Regions from separate parts of the Streptomyces sp. NPDC050509 genome, predicted to be linked through region 2. Evidence: riboswitches for the same ligand, from Rfam matches in the RefSeq annotation. Region 2 holds a riboswitch; each other region holds the start of a gene.
What was found. Region 2 has a riboswitch for cobalamin ahead of ACIBJC_RS06760 ((2Fe-2S) ferredoxin domain-containing protein). Riboswitches for the same ligand answer to the same signal wherever they lie in the genome.

Region 1 (5,748 bases), on a different contig from region 2:
ACTTGGGGCCCACGCCCACGTACGCGGCGAAGAGGCGTTGCAGCGAGCGCGCCGAGACGCCCTCCTCCTCGGTGAGGCGGGCGACGCGCCGGATCGTACGGTCCGTCCTGATCCGGTCGACGAGGGCCATGGCGTGCAGGGCCTGCGGGTCGGGGCGCGGTGCGAGGCCCAGCAGGTGGGTGTCGAGCGCGGCCACCCGCGCGTCCTCGTCGTCCGGGTCCAGGATCGCCGCGATGTCCGCGTCCGCCGTGGGCAGGACGTCGGCGACCGGGACCCGGCGCCCCGTCCACTCCGCGACGGGCCGGTGCGGCGCGAAGGGCCGGAAGCCGCCCGGCCGGAACTGGACCCCGCACACCCGGCCGCGGCCCGCCAGCTTCTGCGTGAACAGCTCCAGGCCGACGCCCGCGACCTCCCCGTGCGGGGCGAGGGTGCCGGAGCGCTGGAACACCACGTTCACCGAGGGGTGCGGCACCACGTGGGAGACGTACGGCTGCTCCAGGTCCCAGTCGATCAGCCAGTAGTGCTCCAGATACGGCCGCAGCGCCGGAGCGGGCTCGCGGCGGCGGAACCGTACGCGCGCGAAGAGTCCGGGGGCGTCGACGATGCCCCGGGTGTCACGCCGTGGACCAGCCATGGCCGGATCCTATGTCGCGTTTGTTCACGTGTCGCGTTTGTTCAAGACGCACGGTCCGGCCGTCCCTACGGTCGGAGCCATGAGCGACAAGACCGGCATCGACAAGACCGACACCAAGAGGGACACCAAGATCAGCGCGCTGTTGCGGGTGGCCGCGGACCGTGCCCTCCCCGTCGTCCGTGGCATCGGCGACGACCAGCTCGGCGCGCCGACGCCGTGCGCCGAATACGACGTGCACGCCCTCGCGGACCATCTCTTCCAGGTCGTCGTGAACTTCCAGGCGCTCGCCGCGAAGCGGGACGCCGACTTCGGCGCCGCCCCCGAGCATCTCGCGGGGCAGTGGCGTGAGCGGTTCGCCGCGGAGACGGTGCGGCTCGTCGACGCCTGGGACGCGCCGGGCGCCGAGGAGGGCACGTCGGGGGCGATGGGGCTGCCGGCCAGGACGGTCGGCTCGATGGTGCTCGGGGACCTGACGGTGCACGCGTGGGATCTGGCGCGGGCGACGGGGCAGCCGTACGAGCCGGACGCGTCGCTCGTCGGGGTGCTGGTCGCGGAGTTCGGGGCGCTGGCGCCGACGGCCCGGAAGATGGGGGTGTTCGGGGAGCCGGTGGCGGTGGCGGAGGACGCCGCCGCGTTCGACGTACTGCTGGCGCTGACCGGACGCGACCCCTACTGGACGTCGCCGCGAGGCTGAGGGTTCGGCGTCCGTAAGGCGGGCACACGGTCGACGAGTACCACTTTCGCACTTTCGGCAGTAATGGGCGAAGAGGAGGGGACATGGAGATATCCGGCATTTTCGTCGCCATCGTCGTCGGCATCGTCATCGGTGTGCTCGGACGGCTCGTGGTGCCCGGGCGCCAGCGCATCGGGATGCTGTGGACCATCGCCGTGGGTATCGTCGCGGCGCTGGTCGGTACGTTCGTCGCGGCGGCGTTCGGCGTCGCGGACACCAGGGGCTTCGACTGGATCGAGCTGGTCATCCAGGTCGGCCTGGCGGCCGTGGGTGTGGCCGCGCTGGACCGCGCCAAGGGCCGCGGCTGACCCCCGGAGCCGCTGCCCCCCGGAGCCGCTGACCCCCGGATCCGCTGAGCCTCAGATCGGCTGACCTTCGGATCGGTCGGCCCTCAGGTCCGCCGGCCCTCAGATCTCCTGTCCGGACTCCTCGCCGGTGAGCGGGCCGCCGGTGAGCGGACGGCCGCCGAGCAGGTTCCAGCGGCCGTCCCGCCCGGTGAGTTCGGTGACGGTCAGCGGCCGTACGTCGAACCGCCAGAACGCCCCGGCGGGCGCGCCGAGGGCGTGGACGGCGGCGGCGCGGACGAGGTCCGGTTCGGTCACGGCGACCACCCGGGGCGTGCCGGGGTCCAGCGCGTCGAGCCACCGGCCGACGCGGGCGTACAGCGCGAGCAGGGACTCCCCGCCGTGCGGCGCGGCGGCCGGGTCGGTGAGCCAGGTGCTCACCGACCGCGGTTCCTCGGCGGCGACCTCGTCGAGGGTCCTGCCCTGCCAGCGGCCCATCGCCCACGGCGCGAGGTCGGTCAGCGGCCGGGCGTCCAGGCCGAGCAGGCCGGCGGTCGTACGGCAGCGGGGCGAGGGCGAGACGTACACGGCGGACGGGCGGGCGGTACGGAGGAAGTCCTCCCGTACGGCTTCGGTCCGACGCACCCCGGCGGCGTCCACCGCGCTCCCCGGCCCGGTCCCGGGGGTGCCGGGCGCCTCCGGTTGCTCGGGTTCCTGGGGTTCCTCGCCGAAGCGGGCCGCGCGCAGGGCCGGTCCCATGGCGGGTGAGATGAGCAGGACGCGGATCGTCATGACAAGGCCCCCTTGGCCCGTCTGCCGGTTCGCGGTACCTTCACGTCGATATCCACGACGGCGAGACGGAAGTCCGGTGAGATTCCGGCACGGTCGCGCCACTGTATGCCGGGTGCCGGCCGCGTCACCACGCGGCGGGGGTCCGGTGAGTCAGACCCGAAGGCCGTCGTTCGAGCTCCATGCAACGGGACGCGAGTTCCCCAAGGAGGATGTGCCATGGCTCAGTCCATAGCGCCCACGACCACGGCCGTTTCGCCCACCTCGTCCACCGCCGCCGTTCCGGCTCCGCTTCCGCTGCGCGCCGTTCTGCCGTGGGCGGTCTTCGTCGGCACCCTGATGCTGGTGCTGCTCTACTTCGTCGGCGCCGAGCAGGGCGCGACGTCGGTGATCTCCGGTGCCGGTGTGCACGAGTGGGTGCACGACGGCCGTCATCTCCTCGGCTTCCCCTGCCACTGACCTGACGGCGACCACGGAGCACGGAGATAACGGAGATATACGCGCATGCATGCCTCCACCGTCAGAAACCTCCTGGTCCGCGGCATGGTCGCGGGCGTGCTGGCAGGGCTTCTCGCCTTCACGCTGGCCTATTTCGCGGGTGAGCCGTCCGTACGGGACTCCATCGCGCAGGAGGAGGCCCGGTCCGCCCCGGCGCATCAGCACGGCGCGGCGGGGGACTCCGCCGCGGCCGAGGAGGAAGAGGAGGAACTGGTCAGCAGGCCGGTCCAGTCGACGTTCGGGCTCGCCACCGGCGTGCTGGTGTACGGGGTGGCCCTGGGCGGTATCGCCTCGCTGGTCTTCGCCGTGAGCCTGGGCAGGATCGGCCGGTTCGGTCCGCGGGCGACCGCCGCGCTGGTCGCGGGGGCCGCCTTCACCACCGTCTATCTGGTGCCGTTCCTGAAGTATCCGGCGGCGCCGCCCGCCGTCGGCAGCCCGGACACCATCGGGAAACGCACCACGCTGTTCTTCCTGATGATCCTGCTCAGCGTGTTGCTGGCGGTCGCCGCCGTCATCGCGGGCAGACGGCTGGCGCCGCGGCTCGGCAACTGGAACGCGTCGCTCGTCGCGGGAGGCGGTTACGTGGCCGCCGTGGCCCTCGCGTGTCTGGTGCTGCCCGCCAACACCGACGCCGTTCCCGCGTCCTTCCCCGCCGCGCTGCTGTGGGAGTTCCGGCTCGCGTCGCTCGGTGTGCAGGCGCTGCTGTGGACGGCCTTCGGGCTGATCTTCGGGGCGCTGGCCGAGAAGGCGCTCCGGCCGCGGACGGATCCCGCTTCGGCTTCTGCTTCGGCTTCGTCTTCCGCTTCGGCTTCCGAAGGGGTCGGCGCGGGGGCCGTGGGGGAGGTCAGTCGCTGACGCCCACCACGTGGCGGACCGTCTCCGGCGCCGCCATGAAGTCCAGCATGGCGCGGGCGACGTCCGCGCGGGAGACGGTACGGGCGCTGCTGGCGGGCATCGCGCCACCGGGTCCCGGAGCACTTGTCGCGGGGCCCGTCGCGGGGCCAGGGGTGGGCGGACAGTAGAGTGCGAGGTCGGTCTTCTCCCAGTTCAGAGGTGTACGGCAGTGAGTGTCCCGCCCCCTGATGCGCCATCGCCCCCGTCCCCGCCCGGCATGCCGGTGACCGTGGTCGGGATCGGCGCTGACGGCTGGGCCGGGCTCTCCGGCGACGCCAGGGACGCCCTGCGCGGCGCGGACGTGGTGATCGGCGGCGGCCGGCAGCTCGGCCTGCTGCCGCAGAGCGAGTGCGCGGGGGAGCGGGTGGCGTGGCCGTCCCCGCTGCGCCCCGCCGTGCCCGGCCTGCTCGCCGCGCACGCCGGGCGCCGTATCGCGGTGCTGGCCAGCGGGGATCCGATGTTCTACGGGATCGGGCGGGCGCTCGGCGAGGTCGTCGGCGCCGCCGCGCTGCGGGTGGTGCCGCATCCGTCGTCCGTCTCGTACGCCTGCGGCAGGCTCGGCTGGCCGGTGGAGGACACGGAGGTCGTCACGCTCGTCGGCCGTCCCGCCGACCGGCTCACCGCCGCGCTGCACGACGGCCGCCGGGTGCTGGTGCTCAGCGCGGGGGCCGCGACGCCGGCCGAGGTGGCGGAGCTGCTCCGGGCGCGCGGCTACGGGCCGAGCCCGATGCACGTACTCGAACAGCTCGGGTCGGACCGGGAGCGGCACCTCACCGCCACCGCCGACGCGTGGGACGAGCCCGCCGGTGACCCGCTCAACGTCGTGGCGGTCGACTGCCGCCGCGCGCCCGGGGCGCCGCGCCTGGGCGCCGTACCCGGGCTGCCGGACACGGCGTACGAGCACGACGGCCAGCTCACCAAGCGCCATGTGCGCGCCGCCACGCTGGGCGCGCTGGCCCCCGAGCCCGGGGAGCTGCTGTGGGACATCGGCGGCGGGTCCGGGTCCATCGCGGTCGAGTGGATGCGTACGCACCCGTCCTGCCGTGCGGTGTCGGTGGAGCGCGATCCGGCGCGCGCCGAGCGCATCGGCCGTAACGCGCGGGCGCTCGGCGTCCCCGGGCTGCGCGTCGCCGTCGGCGCGGCGCCCGCCGCGCTGGCCGGGCTGCCCGTACCCGACGCGGTGTTCATCGGCGGCGGGCTGACCGCACCGGGGCTGCTCGACGCCTGCTGGGAGGCGCTGCCCGTGGGCGGCCGGCTGGTCGCGAACACGGTGACGCTGGAGTCCGAGGCGCTGCTGGCCGACCGGTACCGGCGGTTCGGCGGGGAGTTGGTACGGCTGGCGGTCGCGCACGCGGTGCCGGTCGGCGGCTTCACGGGGTGGCGGCAGGCGATGCCGGTCACGCAGTGGGCGGTCACGAAGACATCGAAGGAACCGGTGGCCCCGGCCGGAGGAACAGGGTCAGGGGCGGGACCAGGACCAGGACCAGGATCAGGACCAGGAGACGAACGATGACGGTGTACTTCATCGGCGCCGGACCCGGCGCCGCCGACCTGATCACGGTGCGCGGCGCCCGCAGGCTGGCCGAGTGCCGGGTGTGCCTGTACGCGGGCAGCCTCGTCCCGCGCGAACTGCTGGCCGACTGCCCGCGGGACGCGCGGCTGATCGACACCGCCAGGATGGACCTCGACGGCATCACCGCCGAGCTGGTCAGGGCGCACGGCGAGGGCCATGACGTGGCGCGGCTGCACTCCGGCGACCCGTCCGTCTTCAGCGCCGTCGCCGAGCAGATGCGGCGGCTGGACGCGGCGGGCGTGCCGTACGAAGTGGTGCCGGGCGTACCGGCGTTCGCGGCGGCGGCAGCCGCGCTCAAGCGGGAGCTGACCGTACCGACGGTCGGCCAGACGGTGATCCTGAC
Region 2 (5,748 bases):
CGCGGCGTCCTGGGTGGCTCGGTTCAGCTCCGTGAGCGCTCCGAGCAGCACACCCTGGTTGTACGACCAGACGGCGGCGCCGTTGTTACGGCAGGTGGACAGATCGATGCCGTCGTTCACCAGGCGCGAACTGTTGACCATCCCGGTCCCCTGGAACCACGACCAGCCGGCGCGGGCCCGGCCCAGATAGGCGGTGTCGCCGGGGATGCGGTTGTGCAGTGCCGCGTTGAGCTGGATGTAGAGGGAGTTGGCGATGGCGTTCTTGTAGGTCTTCGCGGTGCTCCACCACACACCGCCGCCGCAGACGCCGTCCCAGTACGAGGCCATGTGATCGGCGTCCGCGCGTGCGGTGTTCAGATAGCGGCTGTCACCGGTCGCGTCGTACGCGGCGATCCAGGCCAGCCCCCACCACCCGGTGTCGTCGATGTAGTCGTTGCGGAACTGGCCTCCCTGTGCGTTCAGTTGGCGATCGTAGGTGTTGGCGATGGCGTAGCGGTAGCTGGGCATCCCCGAAACGCGGATGTTGTCGATGACCGCGGTGAGCGCGTTGGCCGAGTTCCACCAGCCGGTGGTGTCGAACAGCCCGGTGCCGTTGTTGTAGAACTGCATCTGCGCCGTGGCCGCGGCCGTCCGGCGGTCCCACGCGTTCCAGGTCGTACGCGCCCAGGGTGTGCAGGCGATGTCCGTACGGTCGCCGGCCTTTCCGCAGGCGCGCAGCGCGCCGACCCCGTTGGTGTTCCAGTCGTCCACGTTGTACATGAGGGTGCGCCGGCCGCGCTGTCCGGCGGGCACGGTGGTGGCGCCGAGGCGGCTGCCGGAGCTCCAGGTGCGCCCGCCGTCGAAGGACCGGTCGAGCCAGACCTCGTCGCCGGGGCTGCCGTTGTCCGTCGAGGCCCAGCCCATCGCGTCCTGGTCGTCGAAGTGGAGGACGATCGAGCGGGAGAAGAGGGTGGTGGAGACGGGGCGACGGTCCTGCGGTGAGAGCGCGGGGTCGCGCGCGTCGCAGTACGTGTTGCAGATGGCCGCGGTCGGGGCGGCGCCCACGGCCGCGGCCGGGGCCACGGCTTGTGGGTTCAGGGCAGCGAGAAGCGCCACGGCGAGCAGTGCCACCAGATGACGCATCCGGACTGACAACGTTATCGACATGAGCGTCTCCGGGATCGACGAGATGGCTGAGAGCGCTCCCGGAACGTATGGCAATGGCGTGCCCACGTCAATGCGTCCTGAGCTTCCTCGCCTTCCGTCCCCCGGTGACGTGGGCCCTTCCGTTGGAGGGGACCAGGCCGGCGGGTGGGGCGACGGCCTTACCGGTCAGGCGCTCGGGAGGACTTGCCGCCGTCCGGCTCTGTTGTCACTCGGGCAGGAAGGTCACCTGGGGCGCCCCCGTGCGCGGATGGACGGTGACCACGCCCGTGACCTGGTACACGTCGGCCAGGAGTCGGGGTGTGAGGACTTCGGCGGGTGGGCCGCAGGCCACGCATCAGCCACAGGAAGAACGGCCCGCCGCACAGCGCGGTGAGTACGCCGACCGGATGCCGACCAGGGTCGCCGTCAGCGGCAGGACGACGAACCGCTTGTTCCTCACCGCGGGTACGTCGGCGAGGACGGGCTGGACGAGCGGGAACTTCTTCCTCTGCTCGACGCTCCCGGAGCCGGCCTAGTCGTAGAGGGCGATGACCTCGGGCCGACACTCGTCGACCTGCTCCCAGGAGACGTCGCCGAAGACGTCGTCCAGGTCGGCGAAGATTCCCCTTTCCGTACATGGCGTACGGATGAGGACGAACCGCCGGTCACAGTGGCGGGACCGTGCCGGACTCGCACCGGCTTCCTGGTTCCCGTCGCGGCGATGACCAGGCGATATTACGTTCCTTCGGGGGCCGGCAAAGTGCCCCCTTGCTGACAGCGGGGAGAAGGGGGTGGAAGGATGGCCGGAGCAACAAGGCGACGGCGGTCCGAGGAAGCCGGTGGAAATCCGGCGCGGTCCCGCCACTGTGATCGGCGAGCGAGCCCCGCACACGACCACTGCCCGCACAGGGCGGGAAGGCGCGGAGCGAGCCGTGACCCGAGAGCCAGGAGACTCACGCGGTCGCCTCCTCGACGGACCACCGGGGCGGATCTCCCCGGAAGAGAGGAACGATGCGGCATGTCCGCCGACACCGCCCCGCCCGGCCGCGAACCGGTTCCCTGCCGAGTTGTCGTGTGCCGTGACTGCTGCTGCGGCAGCCCGAAGATACCCGGCGTCGACCACGCCGCCCAGACCGCGCGTCTGCGGGCCCAGGTGCCGGTACGGGTCTCCGCCTGCCTGGACGTCTGCGAACAGGCCAACGTCATCGTCGTCCAGCCCTCCGCCGAGGGCCGCGCCGCCGGTGCCCGGCCCGTCTGGCTGGGGCTGGTCAACGATCCGGACGCGACCGAGGACATCGCCGCCTGGGCACGTGCCGGCGGGCCGGGTGTCGCACCTCGGCCGGACATACTCGACCTCTACACCATCACGCCCCCGCGACGGCGTACGGTCTCCTGACCAAACGGACGGAGAGCCGCACGGAGAGCCGGACGGAGGGACAGGAACCGTGGACGACGCCCGTGCCCCCGCCGGGCCGCGCATGCCCCGACCTTACGTTCCGCCGCCGGAGCTGCTGCCTCTACTACCGCGCGCCGAACGGTTCGACGTGCGGAGACCGCGGACTTGCCGACCTTCGGGGCAAGATGAAACTCAAGGTCCAGGACCTGGGGAGCCGTTCCAACGCCTCTCGCCCCGGTGTCGACAGGAAGATCGTCACGCGGAACCGGCGGCGGAAGGGGCTCGTCCCGCAACTGAAGTGCTGAAGTGCTGAAGTGCTGAAGTGCTGAAGTGCTGAAGTGCTGAAGTGCTGAAGTGCTGAAGTGCTGAAGTGCTGAAGTGCTGAAGAGCGGCACAGATCTACGGGATCTTGATGCGGACAGCTCCGCGCCCCGGAAACACCCGTCCCGAAGACCGTCGGGACAAGCAGGCGCCTCCGGGGCCTGAGGGGCGCTGAGGCCGGCCGAGGAACGGCGGGGCCGGCCTCCGGTGCGCCAGGGTCAGCCGGCGGTGCGGTGGCGGCGTCCGCGAGTGGCGGCCAGGAGCGCGGCGCCCGCGGCGAGCGCCGCGCCGCTCGCCCAGAGGGCGGCCGCCGCGCCGCCGGTGCCGGTGGCGGCCAGCATGCCCGGGGCGCCCGGGGTGCCCGGGTTGACAGGGGTGCCCGGGGCAACCGGGGCGGTCCGGGGTGCACTGATGGTCTGGGTGTGTGGCTGCTTGCCGTTTCCGCCGGCGGCGCCGTCCGGGCCGGGCGCCCCGCCGCTGCCCCCGCCGTTCTTCACCCGCACCGTGAACTGGGCGGTGTTGTTGGCCTGGTGGGTGTCGAACGTCAGCTCCCCGCCGTTCACCGACATGGTGCGCATCGTGGCGCGGGTGGTGGCCGGTGCGTCCTCGGTGACGCGCAGCGTGAACGGCAGGTCCACGGCCTGGCCCACGGCGAACGGCGAGCGGGTCGCGCACATGTACTGCGGGGCTCCGGGGCGGGGTTCGTCCGTTCCGAGGTCGGTCCAGAGGCGGCAGCGTTCGGGGACCTTCACCGCCGTGGTGCCCTCGGGAATGTCGACCAGCAGCCCGATCTGGTCGTCGGAGGTGAGGAGGTCGAAGGTGGCGGGCCCGTCGTTGCGGAGCTTCGCCGTCAGCGTCACCTCCGTGCCGGGGCCGGCCTCGGCGGTGACGGAGTCGCCGGTGACAGCGAGATCGGCGGTGTTGGCGGCGTTGATCTTCCACATCCCCTGTTCCGTCACGGTGCCGGGCGGGGGCGCTTCGCCGTCCGGCACCAGCGTGAGCACAGGTGCTTCGCCGCTCGGGCCGGAGCTCCTGGTTCCGCCGTCGCGCGGGTCCGCGGTGGTGGGGGCGGTGCCGGTCAGCGGCTTCACCCGGTAGTCCAGGAACTCGAAGAGCGCCGTCCCCTTGACATCGAGGCCCACGGAGGTCGACAGCCGGTAGCGCTTGCCCGGTTCGACCGGTGTGCCGACCCGGCACACGGCGGAGTCCAGCGTCCGCCCATGACCGGAGGGCAGGTCGTCGGTCGTGCCGTAGGCGCAGTTGGCGAACCGCGGTGCGAAGCCGAGGCCCTGGGTGGTGGTCAGCTTCAGTTCCACGCCGGACGCCGGGAGCGAGCCCATGTTGGCGACGGTGATGGGTGCTTCGAGCGAAGTGCCGGGCTCCGCACCGTCCTTCTGCGGCAGCCGGTTGACGACCAGTTCCACGGTGCCGACGGTGACCTGCACGGTGAGGGAGGCGATCGTCGCGTTGGAGGACGTCGCGGTGAGCCGGGCGGTCCCCGTGGTGCCGAGCGGAGCGTCCGGCTTGGCCAGCAGCTCCAGGAGGCCGCCGGCGAAACCGTCCGCCTCGATGTCCCTGACCGGCCAGGAACACAGGTTCCCGGGGCAACGGACGCCCATGACGTCGGCGAAGGCGGAGATGCCGGACACATCGATGGTGACGACCACGTCCTCCGCGGTGCCCCCGTCGGGATCGCCGGGCAGACCCCAGCCGATCTGCGCCGGGTCGCCCGGGTAGACCAGTGGTTGCGGCAGACCGATCTTGTCCCGGGAGACGGTGAAGTTCAGTTCAGGACTGAGCCGCGCAGCGCTGCTGCCCGATGGTTCGGCCTGGGCGGGGGCGCCGATGAGCCCCACGCCGAGCAGGGCGACCGCGATGGCGGTCAGGGCGCCGAAGCGCCGACGCCGTCCAGGAAACGACATGTCGCATACACCCTTCCGTTCGTTGGAAGTCTTCTGACGGACGCCTGGTGTGACAGATGGGTGCGGCGAATGGTTGTGCGGCGTCGGCTGTTCCAGGGACACGTGTCGCCACCCGGGTGACGACACGTGTCGCGATCTGCGTGACTTTGTCACCGCGATTGGCGTGGTCAGGGGCGGGGCGACACCCTCTGATGAGTAACACGCCGTCCGTAGAGCCCTGTTGGGTACGGCGGCGGATGGAAACATGGAGGATTTCGGCATGCGCAAGACGCTGCGGGAGCGGCTGCGGTACTGGTTCGACGGAACGATGGACCGCGGCACCCCGGCGCTGATCGGTTGGCTGGGGCTGGCCTCGTTGGCACTGATCACCCTGGTCTCCAGCACGGTGGTGGTGCTGGCCCACCAGGACACGGAGGAGAACGGCGGCTGGCCGGGCGTCGTCTGGATGAGTCTGCTGCGCACCCTCGACCCGGGCACGATGGGCGGGGACACCGGGCAGCCGCTGTTCCTGATCCTCATGCTCACGGTGACCATCGGCGGGATCTTCATCGTCAGCGCGCTGATCGGTGTGATCACGACCGGTCTGGAGACCCGTATCCAGGAACTGCGCAAGGGCAAGTCACAACTGATCGAGCGCGGGCACACCATCGTGCTCGGCTGGTCGGACCAGATCTTCACGGTGATCGCCGAGTTGGTGGAGGCCAATCAGAGCGAGCGGCGCTCCTGCGTGGTGATCCTCGCCGACCGGGACAAGGTCGACATGGACGACGAGATCCGGCGGCGCATCCCGAACACCGGGAAGACCCGGGTGATCTGCCGCTCCGGCAGTCCCCTGCAGCGCGAGGACCTGGAACTGGTCAGCCCGGACACCGCCAAGGCGATCATGGTGCTGCCGCCGCTCACCGAAGACAGCGATATCGACGTCATCAAGGTGCTGTTGCTGCTCAACAACCGTAGATGGCCGGGGCGGCGCCCCAATGTGGT
Region 3 (5,748 bases), on a different contig from region 2:
GGCTGCCCGTGGAGGACTTCATCGGGATCCCGCACTGGACGTTCCTGGAGATCGGCTGGTTCGGGGTGCTGCTGCTCTTCGACGCCGGACTGGGGCCGACGCTCGTCTTCATCGGCGGTCATCTCGCCCTCACGCTGGGGCAGTTGCTGCTCGCCGGGGTGCCGACCCGGCAGGCCGCCTCCGGCATGGCCGTCAGCGCCCTGGCCATCTGCACCTTCCAGGTCGCCGCCGCGATGCTCGCCCGGTCGCTCGGGGAGTGCGCCGCCGCCGCGAGCGCCACGGGACGCGAACAGGAGCGCGTACGTACGGAGGCGGCCGTCGCCGCCCAGGTCCACGCCGACCAGCGGGCCCGCTACGCCGAACTCGGCCGCTCCGTCCTGCCGTTGCTGACCGGGCTCGCCGACGGCTCGCTCCGTCCCGGCGAGGGGACCGTACGGCGCCGCTCCGCCGTCGAGGCCGCCCGGCTGCGGCGGCTCTTCGCGGAGCGCGACCACGCGCACGATCCGCTGCTCCACGAACTACGGGCCGGTATCGACGTCGCCGAACGCCACGGTGTCGACGTACAGCTCGCTGTACGCGGGGCCTCGGCCCCGGTGGACCGGCGGCTGCGCCGCGCGCTCACCGAGCCGGTGCTCGCCGCGCTCGCGACCGCCGAGCACAGCGCCCGCGCCACGGTCGTGCGCGGCGGCGGCCTGGTGCGGGTGAGCGTGGTGACGGACGGCCCGGCCTCGGCGCTGGCGGAGATCCCGGAGTTCGCCGAGCGCGGGGTGCGGGTCCGTACCGTACGCAGCGAGGGGCTGCTGCTGGTGGAGGCGTCCTGCACCCTCGACGCCCCGGCGGGGAGTACGGCCCCGGCGGACGGCACGGAGGATGGCACGGCAGACGGCGTGGCGGCCGGCGCGGAGGACGCGCTCGCCGCTGTCCCGGCCGGCCGGGGTCACAGCTCGTCCAGCGATGTCAGCCCGTCCTGAATGGCCCGCGCGACCAGGTTCGCCTTGGTCGTCGCGGGCCGGCCCGCGTTGGCGTACTTGATCCGTACCCGCTCCAGATAGGTGTTCACCGTACGGACCGAGAGCCCCAGGCTCGCCCCGACCATCGCCTTGGACTCCGACTGGAACCACTCCAGCAGCACCTCCACCTCGCGCGGGGTCAGCGCGGGCCGCCCCTTGCGCGCGTCGCTGCCGAACGCCCCGGCCAGCGCGGGCGGTGTGTACGGGCGGCAGTCGGCCGCGGCGAGGGTCGCCGCCATGAGGTGCCGTTCCCCCTCGGCCTTGGTGAGGTAGGTGAACGCACCCAGGTCCAGGCAGGTCAGGGCGGTCTCCTGGCTGTCCTGCATGGTGTAGACGATCACCTGCCGCTCCCGGGCGACGAGTTGCCGCAGCTCGGGGTAGGCGGGCACCCCGTGGGCGAGCTGGAGGTCGAGCACCACCACATCCGCGTCCCGGCCGGGACCGCTCGTCGCCACCGACAGATCGGGCCCCTTGGCGGTCACCGCGATCGGCCGCTCCGACGCCGCGTACCAGGACTCGATGCCCGCGAGGACCACGGGATGGTCGTCGATCAGGGCGACGCTCACGGGCGCGGTTTCCGGCATGCCCCATTGTCCGCCGCCCCGGAGCGCCGCAGGGCGGAAAGCGCCGGAAAGTGCCGCAGTGGGGCGGAAAATCGCCTGTGATAGCTTGCCGAGGCCAGTCGAACCCATGTACGTGGGTCAGGGAATCCGGTGCGAATCCGGAGCTGACGCGCAGCGGTGAGGGCGACGGGCGGGGCATCGGCCACTGGACGGCAGTCCGGGAAGGCGCTTCCGTCCGGATGACCCCGAGTCCGAAGACCTGCTGGCGGCCTCCGTCCGCGTCCCGTGGCGGGGGAGCACCGTACGACCGGGCTCCGCGCATGGGCCCTCGACGCAGAGGAACGACTCCGTGCCGATCGCACGCCTTGCCCGCCGTACCGCTCTTGTCCTCGCCGCGGGCACCTTGCTGCTGACCGGCTGCGGCGGAGGGGGAACGAGCACCGCTCAGGACGGCGCTTCCGGGTCGGACTCAGGGGCCGGTTCCGGTTCCGGCAAGGCCGCCGGTTACCCCCGTACCGTCACCAACTGCGGTCAGAAGGTACGGATCGACGCTCCGCCCGAGCACGCCGTCTCGCTCAACCAGGGCACCACGGAGGTCATGCTCTCCCTCGGCCTCGGCGACCGGATGGCCGGCACCGCCACCTGGACCGACCCGCTGCCGAAGAGCCTGGAGAAGGAGAACGCCAAGGTCGAGCGGCTGGCGGACAACAACCCCTCCTTCGAGAAGGTCCTGGACGCCGAGCCCGACTTCGTCGCCTCCTCCTTCGAATCCACCCTGGGCAGGGGCGGCGTGGCCACGCGCGCGCAGTTCGAGAAGCTGGGCGTGCCGACGTACGTCTCCCCGTCCGACTGCGCCAAGGACAACAGCGGCGACACCGACGGATCGCGCGCGACACCGCTGACGATGGAGGACATCTACGGCGAGATCCGCGATCTGGCCACGGTGTTCGACGTCGAGGACCGTGGCGACCGGCTCATCGCCGAGCTGAAGGGCCGGATGAGCGAGGCGGTCGCCGGGATCGACGCGAAGAAGGCGAAGGACACCACCTTCCTCTACTGGTTCGCCAACTCCGAGGCCCCCTACATGGGCGGCTGCTGCGGCGCGCCCGGCATCATCACGAACGCCGTCGGCGCGAAGAACGTCTTCGACTCCACCCATGACGAGTGGCCCCAGATCAACTGGGAGACGGTCGCCGACCGCGACCCCGACTTCCTCGTCATCGGTGATCTCTCGCGCAGGTCGGAGACGGCCGAGACGGCGGCGAAGAAGATCGAGTTCCTGGAGACCAACTTGGTCACCAGGAACATGGACGCGGTGAAGCACCAGCGGTACGTCCGGCTCAGCGGCCAGGCGATGAACCCGAGCATCCGCACCGTGGAGGGCGTCGAGCGGGTGGCGGCGGCGCTGCGCGCGTACGCGCCCGCCGCGTGACGACCACGGAGCGGCCCACGACCACGGAACAGGCGTCGCGCACGTCCGCCGCGACGGAGAGCGCGGCCCCGCCCCCCGCCGGCCGGTTCCGCCGGGTCCGGGCGGCGGCCTGGGCCCGCCCCGTGGGCTGGGCCTGCGCCCTCGCCCTGCTCGCGCTCTCCGTCGCCGTGGCGATCACCATCGGGCCCGCGGACATCCGCGTCGGCGACGTCTGGTCGGTCGTCGCCGCGCATCTCGGCTGGGGGGAGTCGCACCTCACCCCGATCCGCGACGGCATCGTCTGGAACCTGCGGCTGCCACGTACCCTGCTCGCCGCCGTGTGCGGCGCCGGGCTCGCGGTGTGCGGCGCGATCATGCAGTCCCTGCTGCGCAACCCGCTCGCCGACCCCTTCGTCCTCGGCGTCTCCTCGGGGGCGTCCACCGGCGCGGTCCTGGTGGTCGTGCTCGGGGCCGGGGGAGGGGCGCTGTCCATCTCGGGCGGGGCGTTCCTCGGCGCGCTGTGCTCGTTCGCGATGGTGCTGGTGCTCAGTCACACGCTCGGCGGGACGACGGACCGGGTGGTGCTCTCCGGGGTCGCCGCGATGCAGCTCTTCTCCGCCCTCACCTCCTTCGTCGTGATGACGGCCGCCGACGCGGAGACCACCCGCGGGGTGCTGTTCTGGCTGCTCGGCTCGCTCAGCGGCGCCGGCTGGACCGACGTCCAGGTCTGCGGCGCCGTCCTCGTGGTGGCGCTGGTGGTGTGCGGCGGGTACGCGCGCACGCTCGACGCGTTCGCCTTCGGGCAGGACGCGGCAGGACACCTCGGCGTCTCCGTGGCCCGTACGCGCCTCGTGCTGCTCTGCGTCACCGCGCTGCTGACGGCCGCGCTGGTCTCCTCGGCGGGCGCGATCGGCTTCGTCGGGCTCGTCCTGCCGCACGCCGCCCGCGCCCTGGTCGGCCCGGGGCACAGCCGGCTGCTGCCGGTCACCGCGCTGGCCGGGGCGGTCTTCCTGGTGTGGGTCGACACCCTGGCCCGTACGGTGCTCGACCCGCAGGAGGTACCGGTCGGCGTGGTGACGTCGCTCATCGGGGTACCGGCGTTCGTCCTGGTCCTCCATCGCACCCGGAGGACAGGATGACGACGACCGACCCGATGACGACGACCGCGCCACCGGGCCTCCGCGCCGACCGGGTCTCCCGTACCGCCGGGGGCCGCCTCATCCTCGACGGGGTCTCCCTCGCGCCCGCGGCCGGTTCCACGGTGGGGCTGCTGGGCCCGAACGGCTCGGGCAAGTCCACCCTGCTGCGGCTGCTCTCCGGTGTCCTCGCCCCCACCGCCGGCGTCGTCACCCTGGACGGCAGGACGCTGGGCGAGGTGGGCCGCCGCGCGGTCGCGCGCCGGGTCGCCGTGGTCGAGCAGCAGACCGACACGCAGGTCGAGCTGAGCGTCCGCGAGGTCGTACGGCTCGGCCGCGTCCCGCACCGCCGGGCCTGGTCGGCGCCGTCCGCCGAGGACGACACCGCCGTACGGACGGCCCTGGAGCGCAGCGGACTGACGGAGCGCGCCGAGCAGTCCTGGCACACCCTGTCGGGCGGCGAGCGCCAGCGTGTCCAGATCGCCCGCGCCCTCGCCCAGGACCCCCGCGAACTGCTCCTGGACGAGCCGACCAACCACCTCGACATCCAGCACCAACTGGAGCTGCTGAACCTGGTCGCCACGCTCCCGGTCACCACCGTCATCGCCCTGCACGACCTGAACCTCGCCGCGATGTACTGCGACGAGGTGGTGGTCCTGCGCGAGGGCCGCGCGGTGGCGGGCGGCGCCCCGGGCGATGTCATCACCGAGGAACTGATCGCGGACGTCTACCGCGTACGGGCGGCGGTCACCCGGGACGCCGCCGGGGGCCGCCCCCATGTGCGGTTCCTCGGTACGGTGCCGCGGGACTGAAGCCCCCCGCGACTGAGGCACCCCGCGGCTGAAGGGCCCCGCATCTGAGGGCCCCGTGCCCGGGTGACGGTCCGGCCAGGCTTATTGCATATGATGCGCAAGTGCCGAACTACCGCATTCGAACCGCGACCCCCGAGGACGCCGACGCCGCCCGCGTGGTGATGCTCGACACCGTTTACCACGACTTCCGTTCGGGGTATGTGCCGCGCTGGCACGGCGACATCATCGACATAGAGGCCGCCTACCTCACCCCCGCGCGCCACACCCTGCTGGTCGCCGTGGAAGAGAGCGGTAGTGAGGGGGGAGGCGGTGCGGGGACGGTCGTCGCCACCGCGGCCCTCGACTCCCGGGGTCCGGCGCATCCGCCCAACCCCCGCTGGCTCGCGGAGCGTTACCCCTCCGGGGAGACCGCTCAGCTCCGCCGGGTGTACGTACGTCCCGCCCACCGCCGCCAGGGGCTCGCCCGCGCGCTCGTGCGCGAGCTGCTGGACTTCGCCGCGGCGGACGGCGGCTACTCCTCGGTCTATCTGCACACCGATCCGGCGGTCACCGGCGCCGAGCCGTTCTGGCGGTCGCTCGGGAAAGTGGTGTGCGACGAGCGGGAGGGTGCGGAGGGGGTCCCCGGCGCCCCCGGTGGCACGGGGAGCGTCGTTCACTTCGAAGTCCCCATGGTCTGACGCGGAGCCCTCGCGACCGCCCGCCCCTGGTGAAAACGATTGTCATGTAATCTTTCGTTCGCCCTGTCCCGAAGGGCCCGCACAAAGCTGCTCATCGCGTAGAGAACGAGGACCATGCGCCCTGCCCACCGCCGCCGTC
Region 4 (5,748 bases), on a different contig from region 2:
GGCGCGCCGACCTTCGCCCTCGGCATGGCGGAGATCTTCTCGTCCGTCGTCGGCGGCACCGCCATGAAGGCGTTCTGGTACCACTTCGCGATCATGTTCGAGGCGCTGTTCATCCTCACCACGGTCGACGCGGGGACCCGCGTCGGGCGCTTCATGCTCCAGGACATGCTCGGCAACGTGTACAAGCCGATGCGCCAGGTGAGCTGGAAGCCGGGCGTCTGGTTCGCCAGCGCGGTCGTGGTCGGCGGCTGGGGCTACTTCCTCTGGGTCGGCGTCCATGACCCGCTGGGCGGCATCAACCAGCTCTTCCCGCTCTTCGGCATCGCCAACCAGCTCCTGGCGGCCGTGGCGCTCGCCGTCTGCACCACGCTCCTGGTCAAGTCCGGCCGCCTGAAGTGGGCCTGGGTGACAGCCGTACCGCTCGCCTGGGACGCGGCCGTCACCCTCACCGCGAGCTGGCAGAAGATCTTCTCGGGCGACCCGAGGGTGGGATTCTTCACCCAGCGCGACGTGTACCAGTCGGCCATCGACCGGGGCGAGGTGCTGGCCCCGGCCAAGACCATGGACGACATGCACACCGTCGTCACCAACTCCACGGTGGACGGGGTGCTCTCGGCCCTCTTCGCGGTCCTCATCCTCGTGGTCATCGCGGACGCGGGACGGGTCTGCTTCAAGGCGATCCGCGATCCGGAGTCGGTCCGGCTGGTGGAGACCCCGTACACCGAGTCCAGGATCGTCGCCCCGGCCGGCATGATCCCCACCAAGGAGGAGAAGGCGGAGCTGGCCGCCGCCGAGGCCACGGCGCGGGAGAGCGTCCCGGCGGGGACGGGCCCGGCATGACCTGGCCCCGGAGCCGGGCGGAGCGGGTACGGCACGTGGCCCGGCGGGTCCGCTGGTACGTGCGGGAGTTCACCGGCGAGTCGGCGTACGAGCGCTACGTGGCCCACGCCACCGCCGGTGACCCGGCCGGCCAGGTCATGACCCGCCGCGCCTTCGAACGCAGCCGCACGGACGCCCGTGAGGCCGACCCGCGCGAGGGGTTCCGCTGCTGCTGAGCGCCGGCCGAACGCTCGCCGAGCCCTTACCGAGCGCTCGCCGAGCCCGCCGCTGAACTCGTACCGCGGCGACGCACGACACAACATCTGGGGGGTGGCGCACCGCGCGCCCCCCAGATGTATGCTCGACCTCGCTGTCGACGCAGGGGAATCCGGTGTGAATCCGGAACTGTCCCGCAACGGTGTACTGTGGCGCGCTTTGTCGTGCCCTCCAGTCCGAACACCTGCCGGCAGTGCGTCCGGCTCGACCGAACCGGACGCCCAGACGTCCGGGCCTCGCGGTTGGGCCGGTGGACGCGGCGCGGTGTGCCTCCCCGCAAGGGCATGGGTACGTCCGTGCGCGCGGACCCGTGCCTCCTCGTGGCCCAGAGCCGAGCGAGGGAGAGCACCACGTGACCATCGCGCCAGCGGATCCGGTTTCAGTTGTCTCGGAGGCAGAGTCCGAGCACGGGGCGGCGCCCGCCGCCGGGCAGGCCGACGCCCCCGGCACCGCGCTGCTGCGGACCCTGACCGAGCTGACCGCCGATCTGCCCGACGCCGACCCGGGCAGGATCGCCGCCGCCGCACTGCGTGGCCGCAACGCCCGTTCGGACGAGGCCGAGCTGCGCGAGCTGGCCACGGAGGCGGCGGCCGGACAGATCTCCGAGGACCCGGTCTACTCCCGTCTCGCCGCCCGGCTGCTCACCCGTACGATCGCCGACGAGGCGGCGTCCCAGGGCGCCGTGTCGTTCTCCGCGTCCATCGCCGTCGGGCAGCGCGAGGGCCTGATCGCGGACCGTACGGCCGCCTTCGTGACGCGCCACGCAGACCGGCTCGACGCGCTGATCGACCAGGACGCCGACGACCGCTTCGGCTACTTCGGGCTGCGTACGCTCTACAGCCGCTACCTGCTCCGGCATCCGCTCACCCGTCAGGTGATCGAGACGCCCCAGTACTTCATGCTGCGGGTCGCCGCCGGTCTCGCCGAGGACGAGAGCGCGCACGCGCTGGAAGAGGTCGCCGCGCTCTACCGGCTGATGAGCCGGCTGGACTACCTCCCCTCCTCCCCCACGCTCTTCAACTCCGGCACCCGCCACCCGCAGATGTCGTCCTGCTACCTGCTGGACTCGCCGCTGGACGAGCTGGACTCGATCTACGACCGCTACCACCAGGTGGCGCGGCTCTCGAAGCACGCGGGCGGGATCGGGCTCTCGTACTCCCGTATCCGTTCGCGCGGTTCACTGATCCGGGGGACAAACGGCCACTCCAACGGCATCGTCCCGTTCCTGCGGACCCTCGACTCCTCCGTCGCGGCCGTCAACCAGGGCGGCCGGCGCAAGGGCGCCGCCTGCGTCTACCTGGAGACCTGGCACGCCGACCTGGAGGAGTTCCTCGAACTGCGGGACAACACGGGCGAGGACGCGCGCCGTACGCACAACCTCAACCTCGCGCACTGGATCCCCGACGAGTTCATGCGGCGGGTCGAGTCGGACGGCGTGTGGTCGCTGTTCTCGCCGGTGGACGTGCCGGAGCTGGTCGACCTGTGGGGCGACGCGTTCGACACCGCGTACCGCAAGGCGGAGGCCGACGGTCTCGCCCGCAGGACCATCAAGGCCCGTGAGCTGTACGGCCGGATGATGCGCACCCTCGCGCAGACCGGCAACGGCTGGATGACCTTCAAGGACGCGTCGAACCGTACGGCGAACCAGACCGCCGAGCCCGGCCACACCGTCCACTCCTCCAACCTCTGCACGGAGATCCTGGAGGTCACGGACGACGGCGAGACGGCCGTCTGCAACCTCGGCTCGGTCAACCTGGGCGCGTTCGTGGACGCGGCCACCGGCGAGATCGACTGGGAGCGGCTGGACGAGACCGTCGTCACGGCCGTGACCTTCCTCGACCGGGTCGTGGACATCAACTTCTACCCGACCGAGCAGGCGGGCCGCTCCAACGCCAAGTGGCGCCCGGTGGGCCTGGGCGCGATGGGCCTCCAGGACGTCTTCTTCAAGAAGCGGCTGCCCTTCGACTCCCCCGAGGCCGCCGCGCTCTCCACCCGGATCGCCGAGCGGATCATGCTCGCGGCGTACGAGGCGTCCTGCGCCCTCGCCGAGCGCGACGGCCCGCTCCCCGCCTGGTCGAAGACGCGGGCCGCGCGCGGGGTGCTCCACCCCGACCACTACGACGTGGAGCTGAACTGGCCGGAGCGCTGGGCGGCGCTGCGCGCCCGGGTGGCGAAGACCGGCATGCGCAACTCGCTCCTCCTCGCCATCGCGCCGACGGCGACCATCGCGTCGATCGCGGGTGTGTACGAGTGCATCGAGCCGCAGGTTTCGAACCTGTTCAAACGCGAGACGCTCTCAGGGGAGTTCCTCCAGGTCAACTCCTACCTGGTGGACGAGTTGAAGCGGCTCGGCGTCTGGGACGCGCAGACGCGCGAGGCGCTGCGCGAGTCGAGCGGCTCGGTGGCGGGCTTCACCTGGATCCCGGCGGAGGTACGGGAGCTGTTCCGTACGGCCTGGGAGATCCCGCAGCGCGGACTGATCGACATGGCGGCGGCGCGTACACCGTTCCTGGACCAGAGCCAGTCCCTGAACCTGTTCCTGGAGACGCCGACCATCGGGAAGCTCAGCTCGATGTACGCGTACGCCTGGAAGAAGGGGCTGAAGACGACGTACTACCTGCGGTCCCGCCCGGCGACCCGGATCGCGCGGGCGGCCGGCGGGCAGTCGGCGCCGGCCCCCGCAGCCGCCCCCACCCCCATCCCCGTACAGGCGACCCCGACCGACGAGGCGATCGCCTGCTCCCTGGAAAACCCCGAGTCCTGCGAGGCCTGCCAGTAATGACGTCCACCGAATCAGCGCGGAAGAACCTCCTGGACCCGGGCTTCGAGCTGACGCTCCGCCCCATGCGCTACCCGGACTTCTACGAGCGCTACCGCGACGCGATCAAGAACACCTGGACGGTGGAGGAGGTCGACCTCCACTCCGACGTCGCCGACCTCGCCAAGCTGTCCCCCGGCGAGCAGCACATGATCGGCCGGCTGGTCGCGTTCTTCGCGACGGGCGACTCGATCGTCTCGAACAACCTGGTGCTCACGCTCTACAAGCACATCAACTCCCCGGAGGCGCGGCTCTATCTCTCGCGCCAGCTCTTCGAGGAGGCCGTGCACGTCCAGTTCTATCTGACCCTGCTGGACACGTACCTCCCGGACCCGGAGGACCGCGCGGCGGCCTTCGACGCGGTCGAGGAGATCCCGTCGATCCGCGAGAAGGCGCAGTTCTGCTTCCGCTGGATGGACTCGGTGGAGAAGATCGACCGCCTGGACTCGCAGGCGGACCGGCGCCGCTTCCTGCTGAATCTGATCTGCTTCGCGGCGTGCATCGAGGGCCTGTTCTTCTACGGGGCGTTCGCGTACGTCTACTGGTTCCGCTCGCGCGGCCTGCTGCACGGCCTGGCCACCGGCACGAACTGGGTCTTCCGTGACGAGACCATGCACATGAACTTCGCCTTCGAGGTCGTGGACACGGTCCGCAAGGAGGAGCCGGAGCTGTTCGACGACGCGCTCCGGCAGCAGGTCACGGACATGCTGAAGGAAGCGGTGGAGGCGGAGCTGCAGTTCGGCCGCGACCTGTGCGGCGACGGACTGCCGGGCATGAACACGGAGTCGATGCGCGCGTACCTGGAGTGCGTCGCGGATCAGCGGCTCCAGCGCCTCGGCTTCCCGCCGGTGTACGGATCGCAGAACCCGTTCGCGTTCATGGAGCTCCAGGGCGTCCAGGAGCTGACGAACTTCTTCGAGCGCCGCCCGTCGGCCTACCAGGTGGCGGTGGAGGGCACGGTCGGCTTCGACGACGACTTCTAGTCGTACGGCCGGGGTGAGTTCGGGGCCGGGGCAGGGGCTGGGGGCCGGAGCAGAGGGATTCCCCCGCCCCGGGCCTTCCCCGGCCCCGGCCCCGGTGCGTTCACCAGGGCAGCGGATGCTGGCTCAGGTCCTCGTCCGCGGTGACGGCCGTTCCCGTCGGGCCGCCGGCCGGCAGGGTGGCCATCCTGATGGGGAGCAGGGCCCCCTCCGCGGCGGTCAGCGCGCCCGCGTGCCCGTTCTGGTCGGTCGCCACGGATCCGGGTGAGACGGCGTTGACGAGAATCCGCTCGGCGCGCAGCTCGTTGGCGTACGTGACGGTGAGGGCGTTCAGCGCGGCCTTCGAGGAGTTGTAGGCCAGCAACTGCGGAAAGGCCCGGTTCGACGCGGCGAGGGACACCGAGCCGAGGTTGCTCGTGAGGTTCACGATGCGCGCGGCCTGGGACCGGCGGAGCAGCGGCAGCATCGCGTTGGTCACGGCCACGACGCCGAACACGTTGATCTCGTAGGTGGCGCGCACCTCGTCGACCGAGGTCCGGCTCGGCGCGTGGATGGGCGTGGCGAGCACCCCGGCGTTGTTGACCAGGATGTCGAGCTCGCCGGCCTCGCGGGCGATCGTCTGGGCCGCCGCGTCGACCGACGCCTGGTCGGTGACGTCGAGCTGGACGAATCGCGCGTCGTATCCACGCGCGGCCAGGGTGGAGACGGCCGAGGTCCCGCGGTACGTGTCGCGGGCACCGAGGTAGACCGTCATCCCCATCCCGAGGAGCCCTTCGGCGACCGCGAACCCGATGCCCTTGTTGGCGCCGGTGACCAGGGCCAGCCGCTGCGTGGGACTGATGTGAGTATCCATGA

Region 1: it holds a riboswitch for cobalamin, as region 2 does, so the genes downstream of both, ACIBJC_RS09365 (CbtB-domain containing protein) here and ACIBJC_RS06760 ((2Fe-2S) ferredoxin domain-containing protein) in region 2, are expected to answer to the same signal.
Region 3: it holds a riboswitch for cobalamin, as region 2 does, so the genes downstream of both, ACIBJC_RS17355 (ABC transporter substrate-binding protein) here and ACIBJC_RS06760 ((2Fe-2S) ferredoxin domain-containing protein) in region 2, are expected to answer to the same signal.
Region 4: it holds a riboswitch for cobalamin, as region 2 does, so the genes downstream of both, ACIBJC_RS16550 (ribonucleoside-diphosphate reductase subunit alpha) here and ACIBJC_RS06760 ((2Fe-2S) ferredoxin domain-containing protein) in region 2, are expected to answer to the same signal.

The regions. Positions count from the first base shown of each region.
Region 1 is NZ_JBITHL010000003.1:49,623-55,370, forward strand. It holds gene ACIBJC_RS09345 (DUF6597 domain-containing transcriptional factor) at 1-634, opposite strand, end outside; gene ACIBJC_RS09350 (TIGR03086 family metal-binding protein) at 714-1,328, shown strand; gene ACIBJC_RS09355 (GlsB/YeaQ/YmgE family stress response membrane protein) at 1,412-1,675, shown strand; gene ACIBJC_RS09360 (histidine phosphatase family protein) at 1,775-2,443, opposite strand; cobalamin riboswitch at 2,465-2,622, shown strand; gene ACIBJC_RS09365 (CbtB-domain containing protein) at 2,660-2,899, shown strand; gene ACIBJC_RS09370 (CbtA family protein) at 2,945-3,793, shown strand; gene cbiE (precorrin-6y C5,15-methyltransferase (decarboxylating) subunit CbiE) at 4,050-5,345, shown strand; gene cobM (precorrin-4 C(11)-methyltransferase) at 5,342-5,748, shown strand, end outside.
Region 2 is NZ_JBITHL010000002.1:321,814-327,561, forward strand. It holds gene ACIBJC_RS06745 (glycoside hydrolase family 76 protein) at 1-1,146, opposite strand, end outside; partial or broken gene ACIBJC_RS06750 (histidinol phosphatase) at 1,352-1,477, opposite strand; gene ACIBJC_RS06755 (hypothetical protein) at 1,446-1,661, shown strand; cobalamin riboswitch at 1,694-1,829, opposite strand; cobalamin riboswitch at 1,955-2,080, shown strand; gene ACIBJC_RS06760 ((2Fe-2S) ferredoxin domain-containing protein) at 2,144-2,521, shown strand; partial or broken gene ACIBJC_RS06765 ((2Fe-2S)-binding protein) at 2,608-2,691, shown strand; gene ACIBJC_RS06770 (hypothetical protein) at 3,061-4,764, opposite strand; gene ACIBJC_RS06775 (potassium transporter TrkA) at 5,024-5,748, shown strand, end outside.
Region 3 is NZ_JBITHL010000005.1:407,954-413,701, forward strand. It holds gene ACIBJC_RS17345 (hypothetical protein) at 1-971, shown strand, start outside; gene ACIBJC_RS17350 (DNA-binding response regulator) at 938-1,594, opposite strand; cobalamin riboswitch at 1,673-1,855, shown strand; gene ACIBJC_RS17355 (ABC transporter substrate-binding protein) at 1,923-3,005, shown strand; gene ACIBJC_RS17360 (FecCD family ABC transporter permease) at 3,002-4,123, shown strand; gene ACIBJC_RS17365 (ABC transporter ATP-binding protein) at 4,120-4,932, shown strand; gene ACIBJC_RS17370 (GNAT family N-acetyltransferase) at 5,034-5,609, shown strand; gene ACIBJC_RS17375 (ABC transporter substrate-binding protein) at 5,724-5,748, shown strand, end outside.
Region 4 is NZ_JBITHL010000005.1:232,228-237,975, reverse strand. It holds gene ACIBJC_RS16560 (carbon starvation CstA family protein) at 1-840, shown strand, start outside; gene ACIBJC_RS16555 (YbdD/YjiX family protein) at 837-1,055, shown strand; cobalamin riboswitch at 1,160-1,302, shown strand; gene ACIBJC_RS16550 (ribonucleoside-diphosphate reductase subunit alpha) at 1,448-3,874, shown strand; gene ACIBJC_RS16545 (ribonucleotide-diphosphate reductase subunit beta) at 3,874-4,896, shown strand; gene ACIBJC_RS16540 (SDR family oxidoreductase) at 4,997-5,746, opposite strand.